DNA from 4 places in the Glaciecola petra genome. Region 2 is predicted to be linked to each of the others. Evidence: predicted binding sites of a transcription regulator. Region 2 holds the regulator's gene; each other region holds the start of a gene.
The links. The regulator sigma-54, encoded in region 2, starts transcription at its own class of promoters, with help from an activator protein. The targets are predictions, from matches to a motif close to GTTGGCACGNNNNTNGNNT.
Positions count from the first base shown of each region.

Region 1 (5,181 bases), on a different contig from region 2:
TTTTGCGTGGGCAACGCCTGATGGCGTATTTGCATCAGCGAGTGAAGTGTTGGTAACAATGCTATGGCTGTTAGAAAACACACCGGTGGTACTGACAAAAACTAGATGCTTACAAGCGTTATCAAAAGCTCGCTGAATCAAGCCTTGCATATTCTTGATGTATAATTCAGCATTAAAGTTTTTTCGACCGGGAGGAATGTTAATAACAACAACTTCTGAAGCCGCTAGGCTCTCGATCATAGGCTTTTCATCTGCATTTTGTTGTGCTTGTGCGTACAAATCAAATCGCTCTATCTTGGAATTTAGCATTTTCGCTATTATTTTTTGTTTATTTGGCGAGCGAACCGTTCCTTTAATGAGGTATTGTTTAGATTGTAGGTGTTTGGTCAAAGGAAAGCCTAACCAGCCTAATCCAATAATACAAATAGAAGACATAAAAAAAGTGACTCTGCGATTTTTGAGTTGGCCGCAGTGTCACTTGTTTTTGTTCATCGGTCAATAAGCATCTTCTGTAAAAAGAAGATATGTCTTTTGTTATGCTTTTTGCTGATGTGTTTCTATCATATTAAGATCCTTAAGACCCTTGATTGATTGAAGTTCGTTTTCAGTGTTATCAATGCGCTGCAGAGTTTCACATAAATCTTTAGCTGTTTCTTCTAACTCTTCAGCAAGCGCCTCTGCTTTGATTTCAATTTCTTCACCTAGTTTTTCCATTCGCTGTTCAAAGTTTGAAAAGTCTGTATCGCCACTTATCATAGCTTTACCTAGAGCCATGAATACTTCTCCCATGGCTGTTGACATGATTTCTTCTTGAATAGCCTCAATCTCTTCATCAATATTTTCGTCAAACCCGAGGTCTTGTTCAAAGTAGGTACTATTAAAAGTGAGTGAGTCTGTATCTTGATAGACATGCTCTTCAATTGCAGTGCTAATTTCTTCTAGTTTACTACCAATCATCCTAGGTAATTCACTATCCTCACCCAATAAACCTGTAAATGCTGCTGTCAAAGCGATATTGGTCACTTCCAAAGCCTCAACGGTAACATTAACTACCATGGGTATGGCTGATTCAACATCTTGGAAATAGCGCTTAGCTAATTGTTGTTGCGATGCATTTAGATTTAGCGATTCTCCGTCAACACTAATGTAGCCGGCTTTATCGAATGTAATAGCTTGCTTGTTTTGCGTCCAAACAGTAAGTTGGTTGTTAGCAAAATTCATCTCAGATTCTATATTTGTATTGCAGTCTGTACTAAAGCCATCGTGAGCAAGAACTGCCGGCGTATATGCAGCTTGTGCGATTGATACTGCGGTTATAAATGAAAGGGTGATCATATTTTTCTGACTCATGTTGACTCCTAATGGGTATTAATATTGTTTATATAAAGCAAGCGCAATGCCAAAAATAAATTCATTTTAAATCAATAGCTTAGTTTTTTATGGTGAGTATGTGAGTCAATCTTACGGAAGTTATTAATTAAGCTGGCGACTAATTGGTCAAATTGACTAACGAATTATTTATCTTATTTTAAGCAGTCATTTATTGATTTAGGCCAAATTAATCTTACAAAATACCTAAGTAGCATAGGTTTGTATAAAACAATAAGGCATAATGTCGACAAATAAGTAGGGTTATAATTTTTTATCTTGGAGAAGCGAATATCATGGCGATATTGATCGAAATAGGCAACATAGTTTTATTTGCTGGGCTGTTGCTTACATTAATTCTAGGCTTATCTTGTATTGTGATGGGCGTTATCAGCACCAAATCAGGTGCTGAAGCAATAAAAGAACGCATTGAGTATGGGTTTTTAGGTGTATCTAGTCTAGCGATTATGGGATTAATAGCATACGCCATTAGTTAATTTTGAGTGTTTAACAATATGCGCGTAATTTAGCCGGTCAAGCCTAACGATATTCATCCTGAGTTACCGCTACGTTTTGGCCTTTATCGTTTGTCACTCGTTGATAAGGGCGTAATTCAAACATTGGTAGTATCGCAAGTAAATGGTCAAAAATTTCTGATTGTATATGTTCATAGGCGACCCAATCTTTGTTGGCACTAAAACAATAAATTTCCAATGGTAAGCCAATTTCACTTGGTTTTAACTGCCTGACCATGCAGGTTAATTCTTTGTTGATGTCGGGGTGCGCACCAATATATGCGCTCACGTAGGCTCTAAATGTCCCAATATTTGTCAGCTTTCTAGAATTCACGAGGTCTTCTGCTTCCTTTTGACAACGTTCGGCATCTTGCTCAAGTTCATTTTCTTTTTTAGCTAAATAGGTTTTTAGTAACTTAAGCTTCCGCCATTTTGACAACATGTCGTTGTTAGCAAAGTTTATTGAACGCATATCAATGTTAATCGCTCTTTTTATTCTTCGGCCACCTGACTCCTGCATTCCCCGCCAATTTTTTACTGCGTCAGAAATTAAAGTATAAGTAGGGATAGTAGAGATTGTCTTATCCCAATTTTGCACTTTAACCACATTTAGGCCGATTTGAGTAATGTCCCCGTCGACACCATATTTAGGTATTTCTATCCAATCACCAGTATTGAACATGCGGTTAGCAGCAATTTGTATACCCGCCACAAAACCGAGTATTGTATCTCTAAATATCAATAGTAAAACCGCGGCAACTGCGGTCAAACCAGACAATAAATAGATAGGGCTTTTGTTTAGTAGTAGTGAGATGATCATAAATATCACCCCTAAGGTAACTAACAACCGTGCAACTTGGACAAAGCCAGTAATAGGGGCTTTTTTGGCTAATTCTGATAACTTATATATTGCTTCTGCTGCAGTGAGAGATGCTTGAATAACAAGAAACACGGTGATAATAAGATACAGACTTATTGATATCGAAATAGCTGCAAAATAAGGTGTAGCCGGATCGAAAAAAGCTGATTTAGTGCTATACATAACGATGCCGGGGACTAAGTGAGATAACCTTTTAAAAACCCCATGCTCCATTAATTGATCATCCCATTGACTTTTAGTCAGGGCAATTAGTCTGGCGACCTTAAAAAAGAGGATAAAACGAACAATTAGGTAACTCAAAACAGCTAATAAAAGAATGCTAATTAAAGAAACTAAAGTAAACAGTTTTGAATCGATATCGATATTAACGCCAATATATAATAATACGTCGAGCAAAATCGTTTGAACTTCAGTGTGACTAATTAACATATGTTTAATTCATCCATTGTTGCATTCTTTTGTTTTTATCATGCCATAGTTTGTTTATCCAAACTTGAAAACTATTTTTAAAGTGTTCATTTTCAAAATAATTACCAATCAATTCGTTGCTTAACTCAATGGTCTTTACATCAATGATGATTGTAGTCATTCTGCCGCTCAACATATCCATCATTGGGTGGCGAGTATTGGGATAAGCAATAGTTATGTCCAAGATATTACTAAATAGCTCTCCCATTGCCGTTAGGGTAAAAGCGATACCACCAGCTTTCGGTCTCAATAAATGTGAATAGGGGCTCTTACGTTCAGCATGCTTTTGTAGTGTAAACCTTGTGCCTTCTACAAAATTGATAACCGTTGTGGGTGTATCAACAAATTTTTCACAAGACCGGCGCGTCGCTTCTATATCCTTGCCTTTCAAATGTGGGTGCTTTTGCAAAAAAGATTGACTATAACGGCGCATAAAAGGCATATCCATCGCCCATGCTGCTAAACCAACGAAAGGCAACCATATTAGTTCTTTTTTTAGGAAAAATTTGGGAGGAGGAATGCGGGGAGCACAAAAATCAATGAGTAATATGATATCCAAGTAACTAATGTGATTCGCAGTAATTAAATACCATTTTTGTTTATTTAATGGTTCGTCAATATCAATTCTAATCTCTATTCGATTAAATATTTTAATCATTGCTACGCTAATAATAGCGAACGTAAAATAGAGTCTATGCATCACTTTGAGTAAGGCTTTATTAACTGTTCTGATAGGCAATAGAAATCGAATTAAACCAAAAATGATTATTAAACCACCCCAAAACCCCATATTACTGAGTTGTAATACAAGATGAATAGGAAAAATAAAGATTGATCGAAGCAAGTTTATTTTCACAATATTTCCTTCTGTATTGCTTCGATCATGTCGTCTTTTTGCTTCCATATGGTATTAAGCCAATCTTGAAAGATCTGTTTCTGTGCAGGTTCAGTGAAGTATTGAGAAGAGAATGTTTTTTCATTAAGTAGGGTGTTGATATCTATTACATTAATATCTACAACGATGTTCTCTACTTTACCACATACAAAATCCCAATAACTAGGGATTCCTTGAGGGTAAAAAATAGTAACGTCAACGAGTTTAGATAATCTATCTCCCATAGCACTCAGTACATAGGCTATACCACCAGTCTTTGGCGCTAGAGTATGCTTCAACGCGAGTCTTTGGGTGTATGTGGAGTTTACCTTATCCTTATTAAATCGGGTTCCTTCGACAAAGTTCATGATGCTAACTGGGCTATTTTCATATTTTTGACAGGCTCGTTTAGTCGTTTCCAGATCTTTGCCTTTCAGAGATGGATCCTTTGCAATAGCGGCTTTACTGTAACGTTTCATAAATGGGAAATCTAGGCCCCACCAGGCCAAGCCCAAAAAGGGTACAAAAATCAAATTCTGTTTAAGGAAAAACTTTAGAAATGGAATTTTTCGGTTAAAAACCCGCTGCAATACTAATATGTCGACCCAAGACTGATGATTCGCGATAACTAAATACCAACTATTTGGACCTAACAAAGGGTCTTTTCTCAAGGTATATTGCGTTCTTGAAAAAATGTTTTGATTTATGCGATTGACAGATATCCAAGCACTAGCAGATTTATCAGCTATTGAAGACATCCAGGTTTGCCATTGTTTTAAAGGAATCAATTTAAAGAATGATGCGACCATGATTGGGATAAACCAAAACACGGTATTCAAGAAATAAAAGCAAGTAGACAAAATGCCATTAATTGAATAAAACAGTGTTTTCATAGTAGCAAAAAGTCCTTTAAAGTCTAACCTGAAACCGCGCGGAGTATAGCCTAATTCGAAACTTTATCCAATAAAAGCTATTAGCCGATGGTGCTAATTGAGACTCTGTCCCGCCCATTTCGTTTGCACTTATACAGTTCGTCGTCAGCAATATTAATTAATTCAGGTAATTCGAGACCAACA
Region 1 covers NZ_JAVRHX010000008.1:19,287-24,467, reverse strand. The annotation lists gene RM552_RS16880 (NAD-dependent epimerase/dehydratase family protein) at 1-435, opposite strand, end outside; gene RM552_RS16875 (DUF2884 family protein) at 535-1,350, opposite strand; gene RM552_RS16870 (hypothetical protein) at 1,665-1,865, shown strand; gene RM552_RS16865 (mechanosensitive ion channel family protein) at 1,909-3,192, opposite strand; gene yihG (1-acylglycerol-3-phosphate O-acyltransferase, YihG family) at 3,197-4,081, opposite strand; gene yihG (1-acylglycerol-3-phosphate O-acyltransferase, YihG family) at 4,084-4,998, opposite strand; gene RM552_RS16850 (diguanylate cyclase) at 5,079-5,181, opposite strand, start outside.
Region 1: a site for sigma-54 is predicted at 1,386-1,404, ahead of RM552_RS16875 (DUF2884 family protein). Genes of this name have one in related genera too.

Region 2 (5,181 bases):
ACTGATAATTGATCAGTATTGATATGAAGGTCGGCTTTCTCAGCTACAGGAACCAGAATTTCTTGCTCGGCGCTAATAGCATCAATCAAGGAGTTACTTTGTTTAAAAAGAGGGTGTAGTCGCCGAGTTTCACTATAACGCTTAATCAGTACGTCATCGCTGGCGTCTAAAAATATAATAGTGATATCCCAAAATTCAGGGAGATATTCGAGTAACTCACTAATTTCATTTTCTGTTTCGGGCATGTTTCTAACATCAATACTAACCGCAACAAGCTCGTGCTGTTCAACTACTGTATGTGTTAGCGTGGGCAAGAGTGAAACCGGAATATTATCAACACAATAATAGCTCAAGTCTTCTAAAGCTCTTAAAGCGATTGACTTTCCAGAACCTGAACGCCCACTTATTATTAACAGTTTCATGATGTTTATTATGCCAAAGCTGCCACTATTTGGTTTTTAGTTTCTGCTTTTCGGATGGCTTTTACAATATCTTTATTACTTAATTTGCGCGCGATACCTGAAAGCGCTTGTAAATGTTGGTCTGTTTGCTCGTCTGGTACCAAGATAGCAAAGAAGATATCGACTGGATGACCATCTATGGCATCAAATTCAATTGGGTGATTGCTTGTCACAATTACAGCTATCATATTGGCCAGGCCTTTTATCCTGCCATGCGGTAACGCGATGCCATTGCCTATGCCAGTACTGCCCATTTTTTCGCGGCTAATTAAGCTACTTAACACTTCAAGTTGGTCTAATTCAGGAGATTGTTTCACAGCAATTTGAGAAATGATTTCAAAGATGCGTTTCTTACTGTTGCACTCAACCGAACATTGAGTCCGGTCGAGTGAAATGATGTCGTTTATTATCATTGATATTTCTTAACGATGGTTAGTATATCGTTTATTCTTAAAGGAGCTTAAAAGTATAGAGCTGGCATTTGAGTCGCTCTAGTTAATGTCGTTTTAACTTTTCTTTATGCTTAATAACCTGTCGGTCTAGCTTGTCTATCAAGCCGTCAATGGCTGCATACATATCGGTATGTTCATTGTTGGCGAAAACTTCACCACCGTTTAAATGCATTGTAGCTTCAGCTTTTTGACTCAATTTCTCGATGTTTAAAATTACATGTACGTTGTTGATATGATCAAAGTGCCTCTCTAATTTTTCAAACTTTGTATCAACATAGTTGCGTAATGAATCGGTGATTTCTACATGATGACCTGTCAGGTTAATTTGCATATAAATAATCCTCTTTTGCTCGTTTACACGAGACTTTTTCGCTGATTGGAAGGGGGAATGTTTAAAGACTCCCGATATTTTGCAATTGTTCGCCTAGCAACGTTTATGCCTTGCTCAGCGAGCATTTGTGCAATTTTGCTGTCACTTAATGGTTTATGGGATGGTTCGTCAGCGACCATTTTCTTAATAAAGGCTCTAATAGCAGTAGACGAACAGTTTTCACCTGAGTCTGTTGACACATGAGAAGAGAAAAAGTATTTCAGCTCAAATATTCCCCTAGGGGTATGCATATATTTTTGTGTGGTGACTCGAGAAATGGTCGACTCGTGCATATCTACCATTTCAGCAACATCATTGAGTACCATGGGCTGCATTTTTTCTGGACCTTGCTCAAAAAATTCTCGTTGCTTTGCGACAATACAATGCGACACTTTGAGTAATGTTTCGTTACGACTTTCTAAACTCTTTATAAACCATTTTGCCTCTTGTAAGTGAGACTTGATATATTGAGAATCGTTCGGATTTTTTGTCGTTTTTGACAACTGAGCGTAAGTTTCGTTTACGGATAAAGCCGGCAATGCTTCATTATTTAATTCTACCGTCCAAATTCCTTTTTTCTTGTAAACGTTGACATCGGGTATGACATATTCAGGTTCTCTCGCAGAAACAACGCTACCAGGACGGGGATTTAGGGTTTTTAGTAAACGCATGACTTCGCGTAATTGGTCTTCTTTAAGCCGTGTTTTACGCATCAACGTACGGTAGTCTTTGCTGCTAATTAAATCGCTATGTTCTTCAATTAAAGAGCGTGCTTGTTCCAACCATGGTGTATTCTCGTCAAACTGTTGCAATTGTACTAACAAGCATTCTTGTACCGAGCGAGCTGCAGCGCCTACTGGGTCAAAACGTTGAATTCGTTTGAGCACGCATTCTACTTCGTCAAGTTCAATTTCGGCGTCATCTAAGCTCTCTAGTATCTCTTCTGCACTCACTGTCAGGTAACCTGATTCATCCACTGAATCAATAATAGCGATGGCGATAGATTTATCTGTTTCACTAAAGTGGGTCATTTCTGTTTGCCACATTAGATGGTCTTGAATGCTCTCAACAGTTTCACCTTGATAAATAAAATCGTCATCGGGATTGGTGCCCACCATTTTAGTAGGCGCTGAACTGGAGCCTAGGTATTCGTCCCAAGAGGTATCTACTGGCAGGTCGTCGGGCAATTCTTTATTTTCTAAAGCCTCATGACTGTCCATTTGATCAGAGCCATCTTTCTCGCCATTGATTTGTGTTTCGGTATTTTCTGATGCACTTGCCGACGCGCCCGCTGTTTCAGAATCGGATTCGCTTTGGTTGCGGTCATCACGACTCTCGTTTTCGAGTGACTCTAACAAGGGGTTAGAATCGAGGGCTTCTTGAATTTCTTGTTGTAAGTCTAATGTGGAGAGTTGCAACAACTTAATCGCCTGCTGCAACTGTGGCGTCATTGTTAGCTGTTGACTAAATTTAAGCTGTAAAGAAGGTTTCATTACATTCCTATCACTACAAACGATTCACACATATTAGCTATAATCACCTATAAAATTAATTTGTTTAACAGTCTCGTATCGCCTTGCTTATTCTCAATATAACATATTCTTTTAATGTACTTATATTAAGTGTTCCTCAATTACTACATCGACAAACACCGTCCATTCTTTTGCATGATTATTTAAATAATCGAATAAAGTTTACTCAAAATAACTACAAAGAAAATTGCTCACCTAAGTATACATCTCTTACTGTTTGATTTGATAGTACTTCTTGCGCATTTCCAGAAGCAATTAATTCGCCATGACTAACAATATAGGCTGTTTCACATACATCTAGGGTTTCTTTGACATTATGGTCAGTGATCAGTACTCCTATACCGCGCTCTTTTAATTGGTATATTATCTTCTTTATATCATTTACAGAAATTGGGTCAACACCTGCAAATGGTTCGTCTAGTAAAATAAATTTAGGGTTGGCTGCAAGCGCTCTTGCTATTTCCACCCGTCTTCTTTCGCCACCAGACAAGCTCATGCCCAAATTATTACGTATATGATTGATATTAAAGTCGTCGAGTAATTCGTCGGCTATTTGTTCCCTCTGGTTATTTGAAATATCTTTGCGTGTTTGCAAAATAGCCATCAGGTTTTCATAAACACTCAATTTCCTAAAAATGGATGCTTCTTGTGGTAAATAACCAATACCTTGCCTGGCGCGTTCGTGCATTGGTTGCATGCTCACATTTATTTGATCTATAAAAATATTACCTTTGTCTAAGGGAACCAAGCCTACGATCATATAAAAGGTCGTTGTTTTACCCGCGCCATTAGGACCAAGTAAACCAACAATTTGGCCAGTGGAGACTTCAATACTAACGTCTCTAACGACTTGTCTCGATTTATATGATTTTGCTAAGTTTTTTGCGCAAAGTGTACTGTTCACGACTATTCGTCTTCCTCGTTTTCATTCTCTTTACTTTTATCTGAGGGTGTACTATTTGAAAATGCACCAGGGCTCAGTACAGTGGTAACTGGGCCGCTGCTATCTGCTGTACTAGATGCGAGAATTTGTTCCTTTGCCATATCAAAAACGATGGAATCACCAGTAACCTGAATTTCGTTTTGTACAATAGATGCCACACCTTTGAGTGATATTGTACGAGCTCCGACTTCGTATACTATTTCGTTAGCTCGTGCTTCAACCATAGTACCGTCTTCTAAGCGTTGTTTATAGCTGGCAGGGTTGCCGCTGGCCATAATGATTTCTTTGCCTTTACCGGCGGCCGCATCGGCTTCTACTCGTTGTGCCAATATTTCCAAGCTACCTTGTCTAATCACTACATTATCAATAAATATAGAGGTTTTCTTTTTGCCATCGAGTGTTTGACTATTCGATACTAAGGTAACAGGTAAGTTAAAGTCAGTACTGATGGCATCGACTTTTGAGGCTGTAGCACTTTCATCTTGAGCCGTGCTTTGTTGATTTTGCATGGCGTGCGCCACCTGAATTGAAGCTAACAAGACAGATGTCGCGATTATTTTACAAGCTAGGCTTAAATTGTGTTTGTACATGATCTTTTAACTCGTATTGTTGGGTTGTTAAATCCCCAAATAAACCGACACTTACTACAGAATAATCAAGTCCGCTTATTTCGACGATCTGATCGGACATTAAGGTCTTATTTTGCAAATTTATTTCTATATACTCGGTGTTGATTTCACGCACATACTCTTCGGTGCGCAGATTCACAATCTTAACATTCTTTTCTAACTGAATGCGATTATTGTCGTGCAAGGTTGCTTCATTGGCGGTTACTTGCCATGGCTCACCCGAATCTAAATAAAGCGTATAAACAGGGTTGGTGAACACGGCAAAGCCTAACTCTTCATAATGCTCCATTTGTTCTGCAGCCATTTGATGGCTTAGCTTACCCTCTTTGTCATACAATTTGCTATTTAAGTTCACTGCTTTGTAATTGGGAATAAGTGAACCATCTCTATTGTTTTCATTTAATGCGTCCTCTGGTTCCAATAGTGTGGGTAAATAAAGTGCTAACACCGCTGAGAAAATTAGCGCAATACTCCATCCTATTCGGTTCATAAGCTTGCACCATGACTAAATTCTAATTTGTTATTTACTTGCAAAAACAAATCACAAAACTCTCTAACTGCGCCCTTGCCACCGCCTAAACTTGTGATGTAGTTTGCTTCCCTTTTTACCATTGGGTGCGCATCATTTACGCTTGCTTTTATTGCACTGTGAGCAAATAAGCCTAAATCTGGCATATCATCGCCCATACTCGCTATTTGATAAGCTTTAAACCCACTTACTTCCATTAATTCAATCATTGCGGTATTTTTATCTTCGCGCCCCTGAATAATGTAATTCACGTTGAGTGATTGCA
Region 2 covers NZ_JAVRHX010000004.1:276,378-281,558, reverse strand. The annotation lists gene rapZ (RNase adapter RapZ) at 1-422, opposite strand, end outside; gene ptsN (PTS IIA-like nitrogen regulatory protein PtsN) at 431-874, opposite strand; gene hpf (ribosome hibernation promoting factor) at 957-1,244, opposite strand; gene RM552_RS14160 (RNA polymerase factor sigma-54) at 1,268-2,776, opposite strand; gene lptB (LPS export ABC transporter ATP-binding protein) at 2,991-3,719, opposite strand; gene lptA (lipopolysaccharide transport periplasmic protein LptA) at 3,722-4,267, opposite strand; gene lptC (LPS export ABC transporter periplasmic protein LptC) at 4,317-4,877, opposite strand; gene kdsC (3-deoxy-manno-octulosonate-8-phosphatase KdsC) at 4,874-5,181, opposite strand, start outside.

Region 3 (5,181 bases), on a different contig from region 2:
CCTTACCATTGCGACTTTCACCAATAGCATTGACGATAGTAACCTGTTGATTCAATTTTACAGTACCGCGAGTAATGCGGCCAACGCCGATAACACCAACGTAAGAGTTATAGTCTAGTTGCGATATTTGCATTTGAAAGGCACCGTTTGCATCAGCATTCGGAGCTTCTACTTGTTTCACAATAGTCTCAAACAAAGGGGTCATATCAGGCATTTCGACACCTGACTCATTCGATGCCCATCCATTTAGAGCCGACGCATATACCACTTCAAAGTCGAGTTGGTCATCGGTCGCGCCTAGGTTATCAAACAAATCGAAAACCTGGTCCATCACCCAATCTGGTCGAGCCCCCGGCTTATCAATTTTGTTAATTACAACAATGGGTTTTAAACCTTGTGCAAACGCCTTTTGCGTGACAAACCTAGTTTGCGGCATTGGGCCTTCTTGTGCATCCACCAACAGTAATACCGAATCAGCCATTGACATCACACGTTCCACTTCACCACCAAAATCGGCGTGTCCTGGCGTGTCAACAATATTAATTCGATAACCATTCCAATTAATTGCAGTGTTTTTAGCTAAAATTGTGATGCCACGTTCTTTTTCGATATCATTTGAGTCCATTACACGCTCTTCTGCGACACCGCGACTTTCCAAAGTGCCGGACTGCTGTAATAGTTTATCAACCAAAGTTGTTTTTCCATGGTCGACGTGAGCGATAATCGCTATATTTCTTAACTTACTGATATCGTTAGACAAAATTAGAACCTATATTTATATAACCGCACTCAAAAACAACTGCATTTGAGGACAAATAATGTAACCCATCACACAAACTTAATGTCGTGCAAAAAATGAGCGCGCATTATACATGTATTGAGGAGAATCGCAGAATGAAATTTTCATGAATGCTGAAAATAAAAGGCAGTAAGTCAGCTTAACAAAACATGACCTTATGCCTTTTACCTTATTTTTGTGAGCTAAATCGTGATATTAGTTACAAAGATTAACCGTTGAGTAAGTCTTTCAACTTATCCTTCGCTTTATCTTTTAACTTGTCTTTTTCTTCTTCTAACTTTTCTTTTGCTTTCGCTTTTGCCGCTTCGCTTACGCGTTTTTTAGCTTCAGCTTTTGCTTGTGCAATGATGTTATCGAGCATTTTGTCAACTATCGCAGTACCCACTTGGTCTGCTGGTAAACCGTTAGGTTTGCCGATTGAACCTGCGCTGAAAGTGGGCAATTCTACTTCATACGCTCTTTGCTCGACCGGCAGCTCAATGCCTTTTGTATCTAAATTCTCAAAATTGAGTTTTAAGCGTACTTTGCTTACTTCTACGTTTTCAACAATGACTAGTGGGTTTGGCCCTGCTTTTTCTTCTACTGGCGCTTCGCCTGTTGGTAGATTTTTCATTAAGTTATCTTTTAATACTAATAAGTTGCCGCCTCCGTTGGCGTCTACTTCATAAAGAATTTCAGGGGCATTAACGCTCACTGTTTGAACGGTGTATGGTTCGCCCGTAATATCACCTAAATCTAAGGTAACCGATTCGAGACTAAACGCGTCAGACTGACTAAAGCCCTCAGGGTTTTTTACGTCTAAATCACTTATTGTCATGCGTCCTTCGGTTAATGCTAAATCAACATTAAAAACGCTTACGGATGTACCAAGAAATTTACTGCCTTGAGTTTCTATTTGTTCCTTAATGATGCCTCCGGCATTACTCAAAAAGTAATACGATCCACCCGCAATAACGGCTAGCAAAAGTAGTAATATGATTAAACCCTTTTTCATGATCTGGTCCTTTAGTTATTTATAGAAATCGTCTAAATATTAACACTATATTCTTAAGCAAGTAAGCGATAATACATCGAATACAGAGAGATATTTTACACTCCACACCAGCTTTTCACTATTTTAGTGCAGGCTCTCAAAAAGCCGCACCATGTTAGCTCAACAAGTCTGCTCCCGATTAAAGGTTACTGCCATATCTATATGTATTTTAAGGTGTTTTTTCAAGACGCCGTAAAGGCTTATTGTGGCATGATTATCGCTTAGGCATTTGGTTAATAAATAATAAGAATTTTTAGTGATAAAACATCGAAAGAGAGGTGAAAATACGTACTCTTGATGATACTCTAATTTGAGATACTTATTTTCAATTATAGACATAAAAACCGGAGGCCGATATGTCATACGAGTCAGTACTAGAACTGATCAAAGAAAGTGAAGCAAAATTTGTCGATTTGCGCTTTACAGATACAAAAGGTAAAGAGCAGCACGTTTCTATTCCTTGCCACCAAGTAAATGAAGATTTTTTCGAAGAAGGAAAAATGTTTGATGGATCTTCAATTGCAGGCTGGAAAGGCATAAACGAATCTGACATGGTTTTAATGCCTGACCCTGAGACTGCGGTTTTAGACCCTTTTGCAGAAGAAACCCAAGTAAACATTCGTTGTGACATTCTCGAACCATCAACAATGCAAGGTTATTCTCGCGACCCTCGTTCTGTTGCTAAACGTGCTGAAGAATATCTTAAATCTACGGGTATCGGTGACACTGTCTACTTCGGTCCTGAGCCAGAGTTTTTCTTGTTTGACGACGTTCGTTTTCACACCGACATGGCTGGCTCTTTCTACAAAATAGACGCCGAAGAAGCTAAGTGGAATTCTGGTGCTGAGTACGATGGCGGCAACATGGGTCATCGCCCTGGTGTTAAAGGCGGATATTTCCCAGTTCCTCCAGTAGATTCAGCACATGACATTCGTGCTGCAATGTGCACCGTTATGGAAGAAATGGGCCTTACTGTAGAAGCGCATCACCACGAAGTAGCAACTGCTGGTCAAAACGAAATCGCTTGCCTATTTAATTCGTTAGTTAAAAAAGCCGACGAAATTCAAATATATAAGTATGTTGTTCATAACGTTGCTCACGCATACGAAAAAACAGCCACCTTCATGCCTAAACCTCTTGTAGGTGATAACGGCTCTGGTATGCACTGTCACCAATCAATTAGCAAAGACGGTAAAAACGTTTTCGCTGGTGACGCATATGCCGGTTTGTCTGAAGAAGCTTTATATTATATTGGTGGTATTATTAAGCACGCTCGCGCAATAAATGCGTTTGCGAATGCTTCAACTAACTCTTATAAGCGTTTGGTACCTGGGTTTGAAGCACCAGTAATGCTTGCATACTCAGCTCGAAACCGTAGTGCCTCAATTCGTATACCATTTGTTACGAGTGAAAGAGCGCGACGCATAGAAGTACGTTTCCCTGACCCGACTGCTAACCCTTACTTAGCCTTTGCTGCTATGCTTATGGCTGGTATCGACGGTATCAAAAACAAGATCCACCCTGGCGATTCAGCCGATAAAGACTTGTATGACTTACCGCCAGAAGAAGCTGCAGAAATCCCAACGGTTGCTAGCTCATTAGAGCAAGCGTTAGAAGCCTTGAGTGATGATCGCGAATTCTTAACTGCAGGTGGTGTAATGAGTGATGAAATGATTGATGCCTATATTGAGCTTAAATCTGAAGAAGTTGAAAAACTCAACATGACAACTCATCCTGTTGAATTTGATATGTATTACAGCGTGTAAATACACACTGCAAAGCATTCACTTATGCAATTGAATACTAAGCCTGCTAACTGCAGGCTTTTTTTTTACTACCGATAACGTACAATGAATAAGTGGTTGCTTTAAAGTGTAGGTCTTACAAATGCGCATACTGATGTTAATTTTCATATTATTGTTTTCGTTCCAAACTATTGGCGAAAACAAAATTTATAAAACTGTGCATGCGGATGGCACCGTCACTTATTCTGATCAACCTTCAGAGGGTGCAATAGAAATCACTTTACATGTCAACACAAGTACGATTAATAGCAATAACGCGCGTCCTACACCTCAAGTTCAAGTGACCCAAAAGCAGAGTGCGCAATACACTTTGAGTATTGTGAGCCCTGAAGCTGATGCTACCATTCGCAATAACAATGGCACCATAAAAATTGCGGCTTCTATTGCTCCAGCAGTAAATGGACTATTTGAACTCTCTATCAATCAACAAACTCACCGCTCTGCTTCTGGTCTATTTACCTTGGTAAACATGGACAGAGGAAGCTACTCATATTCAATTAAATTTATTGGCACATCGGGCAAGGTAATTGCATCTAGTGAAGCGAGAGAATTGCATTTACACAAAGCATCTGTGCTAATTAATAATAGCCGCAATAATCCATAGTTTTAAGGCCTAGTAGTAGGCTGAATTGGATTATATAGGCAACTAGCTCTATTCAATGACCTTTCTGTATTGCTTCTTTATGGCGCTTTGCACTATTAAAGTGCATAATTATTGGTGAAGTAAAAACTCTTTTAGGGGTTCTAGCCTTGGTTGCTGACAATCTACATTACGAATTATTTTTAAACTCTATTCGAACTGCATTGGTGCTGATAGATGAAAACTTTGAAATTAGCTTTGTAAACGATGCCGCTCTAAATTTGCTAGAAACAGGCAAGAGCCAAATGAAAGAAAGGCCTTTTAATGACTTTTTTTTACCAGACAGCTTTAATTCAGAACAGTTTGTTCAAGCATTGTTAACTGGGGAAGAATTTTCAGAGTCCAGTGTTCAATTATGCTTTACAGATGGCCGCAGTTCTATGGTTGACATTAATGCAAATATAGTCAAAGCAAACAATAAACGCCAAGCATTGATCGAGATTATCCCGGTCGAAAAACAACGTAAAATTTCACAAGAGACACAGCAATATGCGCAGCAACTAGCGGCAAGAGAACTCATTAGAGGACTCGCGCATGAGATCAAAAATCCTTTAGGCGGGATACGAGGAGCTGCTCAATTATTAGAAAAAGAATTGCCCAACCCAGAGCATAAAGAATTTACAGAAATGATTATTAGCCAGTCGGATAGACTTCGAAGCCTCGTAGACAAATTACTTGGGCCAAATTCTTTACCACAGAAGTCTGAATTTAATATCCACAAAATTATAGATAAAGTCGGTGTTTTGATATCTGCTGACGTATCATTTTCTATTAAAATTGAAAGAGATTACGACCCCTCTATTCCTGATATCTTTGCTGACTCTGACATGCTCGAACAAGCGATATTAAACATTTCAAGAAACGCTAGTCAGGCGCTGCAATCCGTTAACATAGAACATCCAAT
Region 3 covers NZ_JAVRHX010000001.1:31,919-37,099, reverse strand. The annotation lists gene typA (translational GTPase TypA) at 1-763, opposite strand, end outside; gene RM552_RS00170 (AsmA family protein) at 1,008-1,793, opposite strand; gene glnA (glutamate--ammonia ligase) at 2,189-3,598, shown strand; gene RM552_RS00160 (DUF4124 domain-containing protein) at 3,720-4,241, shown strand; gene glnL (nitrogen regulation protein NR(II)) at 4,388-5,181, shown strand, end outside.
Region 3: a site for sigma-54 is predicted at 2,037-2,055, ahead of glnA (glutamate--ammonia ligase). Genes of this name have one in related genera too.

Region 4 (5,181 bases), on a different contig from region 2:
AAAATATTAGAAGTTTCTGGCGGCGCTCAAGTATTAGCAGACACCCTAATTAGCAAGTTCGGAACAGAAAAAGCTCCTTTGGCTTTGGGAATCAGTGCTTTAATTTTTGGTTTCCCAATATTCTTTGATGCTGGCCTTATTGTAATGCTACCCATTATATTTAGTGTTGCTAAGCGCTTTAATGGTCCAATATTGATATATGCCTTACCAGTTGCGGGTGCATTAGCGGTTATGCACGCATTTGTGCCACCACATCCAGGCCCAGTGGTTGCCGCAGGATTTTTAAACGCCGACATTAGCGTTTTACTACTGGTTGGTTTATTTGTTGCGCTACCTACTTGGTATTTGGGCGCATACATTTTTGGTATTTATGTAGGCAAAAAGTACAGCATTGACTGGCAGAATACATTATTGGCCCATGATCCTTCCACAAAAGCAAAACAAACACCTCCTAAATTTTCAAATGTATTGCTGATATTATTGTTGCCAGTTGTACTCATTGCCTTCAATACTGTTTGTTCAACGCTTATTGCAGCACAAGTGATACAAAGTGATTCAACATTTATAGCATTCATTCAATTTATTGGTAATACCCCCATTGCACTGCTTACCACCTTGTTGTTGTGTTTGATTATGTTTTCGCAACGCTATAGCATGCAAGCACTCCAAGACTTATGCGAAAGCTCATTAAAACCAATTTGCAGTGTCATATTGATCACGGGAGCTGGAGGCATGTTTGGAGGTGTTTTACGTGCGTCCGGTATAGGTGATGCTTTGGCAAATAGCCTACAAACCATGGGATTACCAATTATTGTTGTCGCCTTTGTCATTGCAAGTTGTATTCGGGTAGCACAAGGCTCAGCTACCGTTGCACTCACTACCACAGCAGCTTTACTTTCGCCTGTAGTTATCTCCGACAGCAGCCTAACGAGTATTGACCTTAGTTTAATAGTAATCGCAATTGCTTGCGGGGCAACTGTGCTGTCACATTTCAATGATTCAGGTTTTTGGTTAGTGAGTCGTTTGTTTAATATGGATGAAAAAACAACCTTAAAAACGTGGACTGTAATGGTTACCCTACTTGGCTTGATTGGCTTTGTTCTAAGCGCATTATTGAGTGTAATACTCTAAGCTACAATGTAAATTCTGAGATTGCTATTATCCATGCTCATGTTGAGTCTGAGAGTTAAACTTTAAATGCGAGTGTGAATGCATACTTAATATGCCATAAGGTAGATACATCAATCGTTATTCAAGCTAAATTTTATGTAAAAAAAAAAACCAGTGTTAACTGGTTTTTTTTTGGTGCTTTCTGTTAAATCAGAAAGTCGAACTGTCATAGTATTGATTTATTTAGTGCGTCTTGTAAATGCAACGCCAACAAGCGCTAAACCTAAAAGAGCAATAGACGACGGTGCAGGAACAGAAACTGTTGAAAGTTGCGTTGAAGATAATGCTTGTCTTTGACCACCATCGATCGCCAACTCAAAACTGTTACCGCCGCTATTTCCGTTTTCAGCCCAAAGTACGTTGATTATGTTATAACCAGTACTTAAATTCATGCCTGTTGCGCTAATTAGTTCTGCACTATTTGTCACAGGATTCCAGTTATTGCTCCACCAAAGGTTGTCGTTAACGTCAACAACTAGTGAACCATTTAAAAAGACTTCAGCGCCACGGCCAGCATCAAGCCCTGCGTACAAATCAAATACTGTATTAACCGCTGTGTTGACTTCAATCGACATATTAAAGATTGTATTGTTGTTGCTTGAACCTTTGTATAAGCCCGTTGCCACAGCTATATCATCAGAAGATATATCGCTTGAATTTATTGTTGCCCAATACGCTGCCAAGTCATTGTTGGCGTTGGGGAAAGTTGCATCAGCGTATTCAACTGTTATGATTGCCGCGTTTGCCGCAAACACAAGACTCGTAAATAAAGATGCGCTTAAAAATAATTTTTTCAACATTTTCTACTACTCATTTTGTTTAAGAATCTTTAATTAAGCAAATATTGGGCCAATTTATATTTCTATTATTTTCATGCGCTTACAATAAAAAATTTCGTTGATGTAAAATATTTGGACACTTTTCAAACAAATGCATTAGCGAATTCCTCGACCTTTTCTTGCCCATATAGAGTAATATTTTGCGCGTATAAGACAGATAGTACACAACAAGGGGATTCAATTTATATATTTTAGTATTAAAAACGCCAAGCAATAAATCGACTCATTTTATTACCTTGCGCCATTTCAACCACTCTATGTTCTTTAACTTGGCTTTTCTGCAAATATTTTATAATGGGAGCCACGTGTTTCTTGTTTGAGATTAAACTGGTAAACCACACGATCTGCTTTTTAAATTCAAGGCTTTCTAAAATCATATTTTTTATAAAACGTAATTCTCCACCGTCGCACCATAACTCCTTGGCTTGGCCCGAAAAATTTAACGTTTGGATATGTGAAGACGCTTCTTTATTTAATCCTAGGGACTTAATTCGCTTTAATTTATGCCTGCCTAAATTGCGCTTTTTCTTTAATGAACCTTCGTTTGCCGCCGCGGCACTTGCATGAAATGGCGGGTTGCACATACTGAACGAAAACGAATCCTGACTTGCAACAACCGTTTTAAAATAGTGCTTATTGTTTGATTGAGGGCGTACTATTATTTTTTTATATAAGGCTTTGTTCGCATCAACTAACAAGCTCGCTGACTGCAGTGCCGCTCTATCAATATCGCTTGCAACAAACTTCCAATTGTATATTTGACTGCCTAAAATCGGATAAATCAAGTTGGCGCCTGTTCCAATATCCAATCCACGAATGGCCTTAGTGCTCTTATCATCAATTACGCCACTATCGCTTAATAAGTCTGCCAGAGCATGAATATAATCAGCCCTTCCAGGCACAGGCGGGCATAAATACCCATCGGGGATATCCCAAAAATCAATACCGTAGTGATGCTTTAAAAGTGCTTTATTTAGTAGCTTAACGGCAAGCGGATTAGCAAAATCGATAGTTTTGCGACCGGCATGATTCACCGTCAAGCAAGCTTCAAGAGGAGGTTCCGCAATGATTAAGGCGTCAAAATCATAAGCATTGCGGTGAATATTACGATGATGCACTATTCGCTTTGTAGGGTCTTTATAAACTCATCAGACTGAGAAATGGCTGCGTTCATCTCTTTGAGTAGCACGTTAACATCTCGTTTAATAGTAGAGAGTTCTCCCTGCAGAGCGCCAATAGCATTAGCATTTAGGTTATGTTTTAAGTACAACACGTTGTCTTGTAAAGCGGTAAGTACCGGTTGCATGCTTCCTTCTACCTTGCGCATAGAGCGTAACAAACCATCATACTTGCGTTGTGTTTCTTTCATTTGGCGCGCGCTATCACGCTTTAAATTGGCATTAGATATTAACTCTATTTCTTCAGCCCATTCTCTAAACAGAGATTCAGCCACATTTTGTACTTTATCTATACGGTCAGTAACATCTTGCGCGCTCTCTTGGCTAGCCTCAAATTGATCATTTAATGAGCCATAGACCTCTTCTAATTCCCCACCATCAAAATTGATGAGGGTACTAAACTCCTCTAAGGCACTTGCAAACTGTTCTTGCGCTTCTTGCTGTGATTCTTGCGCATCTTCTACTCTATCAACCAAAATTTCGCGCTTTTCAAAACCAATTTTTTCCCACATATTAAAATATGCGTCTTGTACGGTTGACTTACAGCCCGTTAACGCAAACAAGGAAATAAATCCAAATACCAATACCTGTTTCATACTAACCTCTTATAGTTATTATCAATAAAAGCATAAGCTTATGAGCTTTCGCCTTTAAATCTTGCCGCATCAATAATACACCACAAATGCACTATAGCGCCTATTATCGCAGGGATAACTAGCCAAAATAACGCGTAGCCGACATAAACCACCACAAAAAATATTATTGCTGACAAAATTCGACCTTGAACCAATTGCCCTAATCCAACAATAAAAAAACTGCATATTGCCGCGAGTACATTCCCACCTGAACCTTGTCCTGACATAAACCTTCGTTTCCCTTATTTGTTTAACATTGAGCCCAAGCATTTGACGAAAAAGTCAAATCATGCAAGAGTTGTCATTCTTTAGTTTACCAATAAATGTAGTCTAAAGCAGTAATCCGCAAGGGGCAATTTGTTTCAAAATATTCGCTAAAAAGGAAATTCAAAATAGTGGATGGTTTCAAAACAACAAAGTCATATAAAATTACCAGCCAAGATGGCCATCAACTTTATGTTGAAGAGTCAGGTCCCAGCGATGGTATACCCGCGTTATTTCTTCATGGTGGTCCTGGAGCAGGCATTGGGCAACATTATCAATGGTTATTTGCTGGCACTAATTATCGCGTTATTGCCTTTGATCAAAGGGGATGTGGGCGCTCATTACCAACAGCAAGCCTAGACAATAATACCACCGCCGCACATCTTAGCGATATTGAATTAATTAGAGACTTTTTTGGTATTGATAAATGGTTGGTATTTGGTGGATCGTGGGGCTCAACATTAGGTTTGGTATATGCGATCGCCCATCCAAAACGTGTTTTAGGCATGATTTTAAGAGGTATTTTTTTAGCAAGGGAGGCCGACACTGACTGGTTTTTATCCCCAAGCGGAGGCGCCGCCCAAGTTTTTTGTGAAGAATATGCAGAATTTACCGAATCCTTTACTTTCACTAACAGTAAAGAATTATGCAATTATTTTTTTGGTAAATTAACCGGCGAGCATGAAGAAATTCGCATTAAATATGCTCAACTTTGGTTCAATTGGGAAGGAAATATTTCAAGGTTAAAACCTAGTAAATTGGTCGCCAGTCAACAGGCAAGTAAAGCACAAATATATTCCCTTGCATTGATGGAATGTTATTACTTAATGAATAATTGTTTCATTGATGAAAACTTTATTTTAAATAATACAAAGGCTATTTCTAATATTCCTATGCATATCGTTCATGGTCGCTACGATATGGTATGCAAATTTGAAGCGGCAAGCAGCTTGCATAAACAATTACCCAAATCCAAGCTATTTGCAGTAGACAATGCAGGTCACAGCATGGCAGAAGCGGGTATTAATAAAACACTCAACAAATCCTTACACTATTTTAGTCAACTATTGGATGAGTCATGATAGGCTTGATTCA
Region 4 covers NZ_JAVRHX010000003.1:130,228-135,408, forward strand. The annotation lists gene RM552_RS11335 (GntP family permease) at 1-1,131, shown strand, start outside; gene RM552_RS11340 (CCXG family PEP-CTERM protein) at 1,350-1,970, opposite strand; gene rlmF (23S rRNA (adenine(1618)-N(6))-methyltransferase RlmF) at 2,207-3,127, opposite strand; gene RM552_RS11350 (DUF2959 domain-containing protein) at 3,127-3,783, opposite strand; gene RM552_RS11355 (hypothetical protein) at 3,822-4,049, opposite strand; gene pip (prolyl aminopeptidase) at 4,218-5,168, shown strand; gene dtd (D-aminoacyl-tRNA deacylase) at 5,165-5,181, shown strand, end outside.
Region 4: a site for sigma-54 is predicted at 2,006-2,024, ahead of RM552_RS11340 (CCXG family PEP-CTERM protein). Genes of this name have one in related genera too.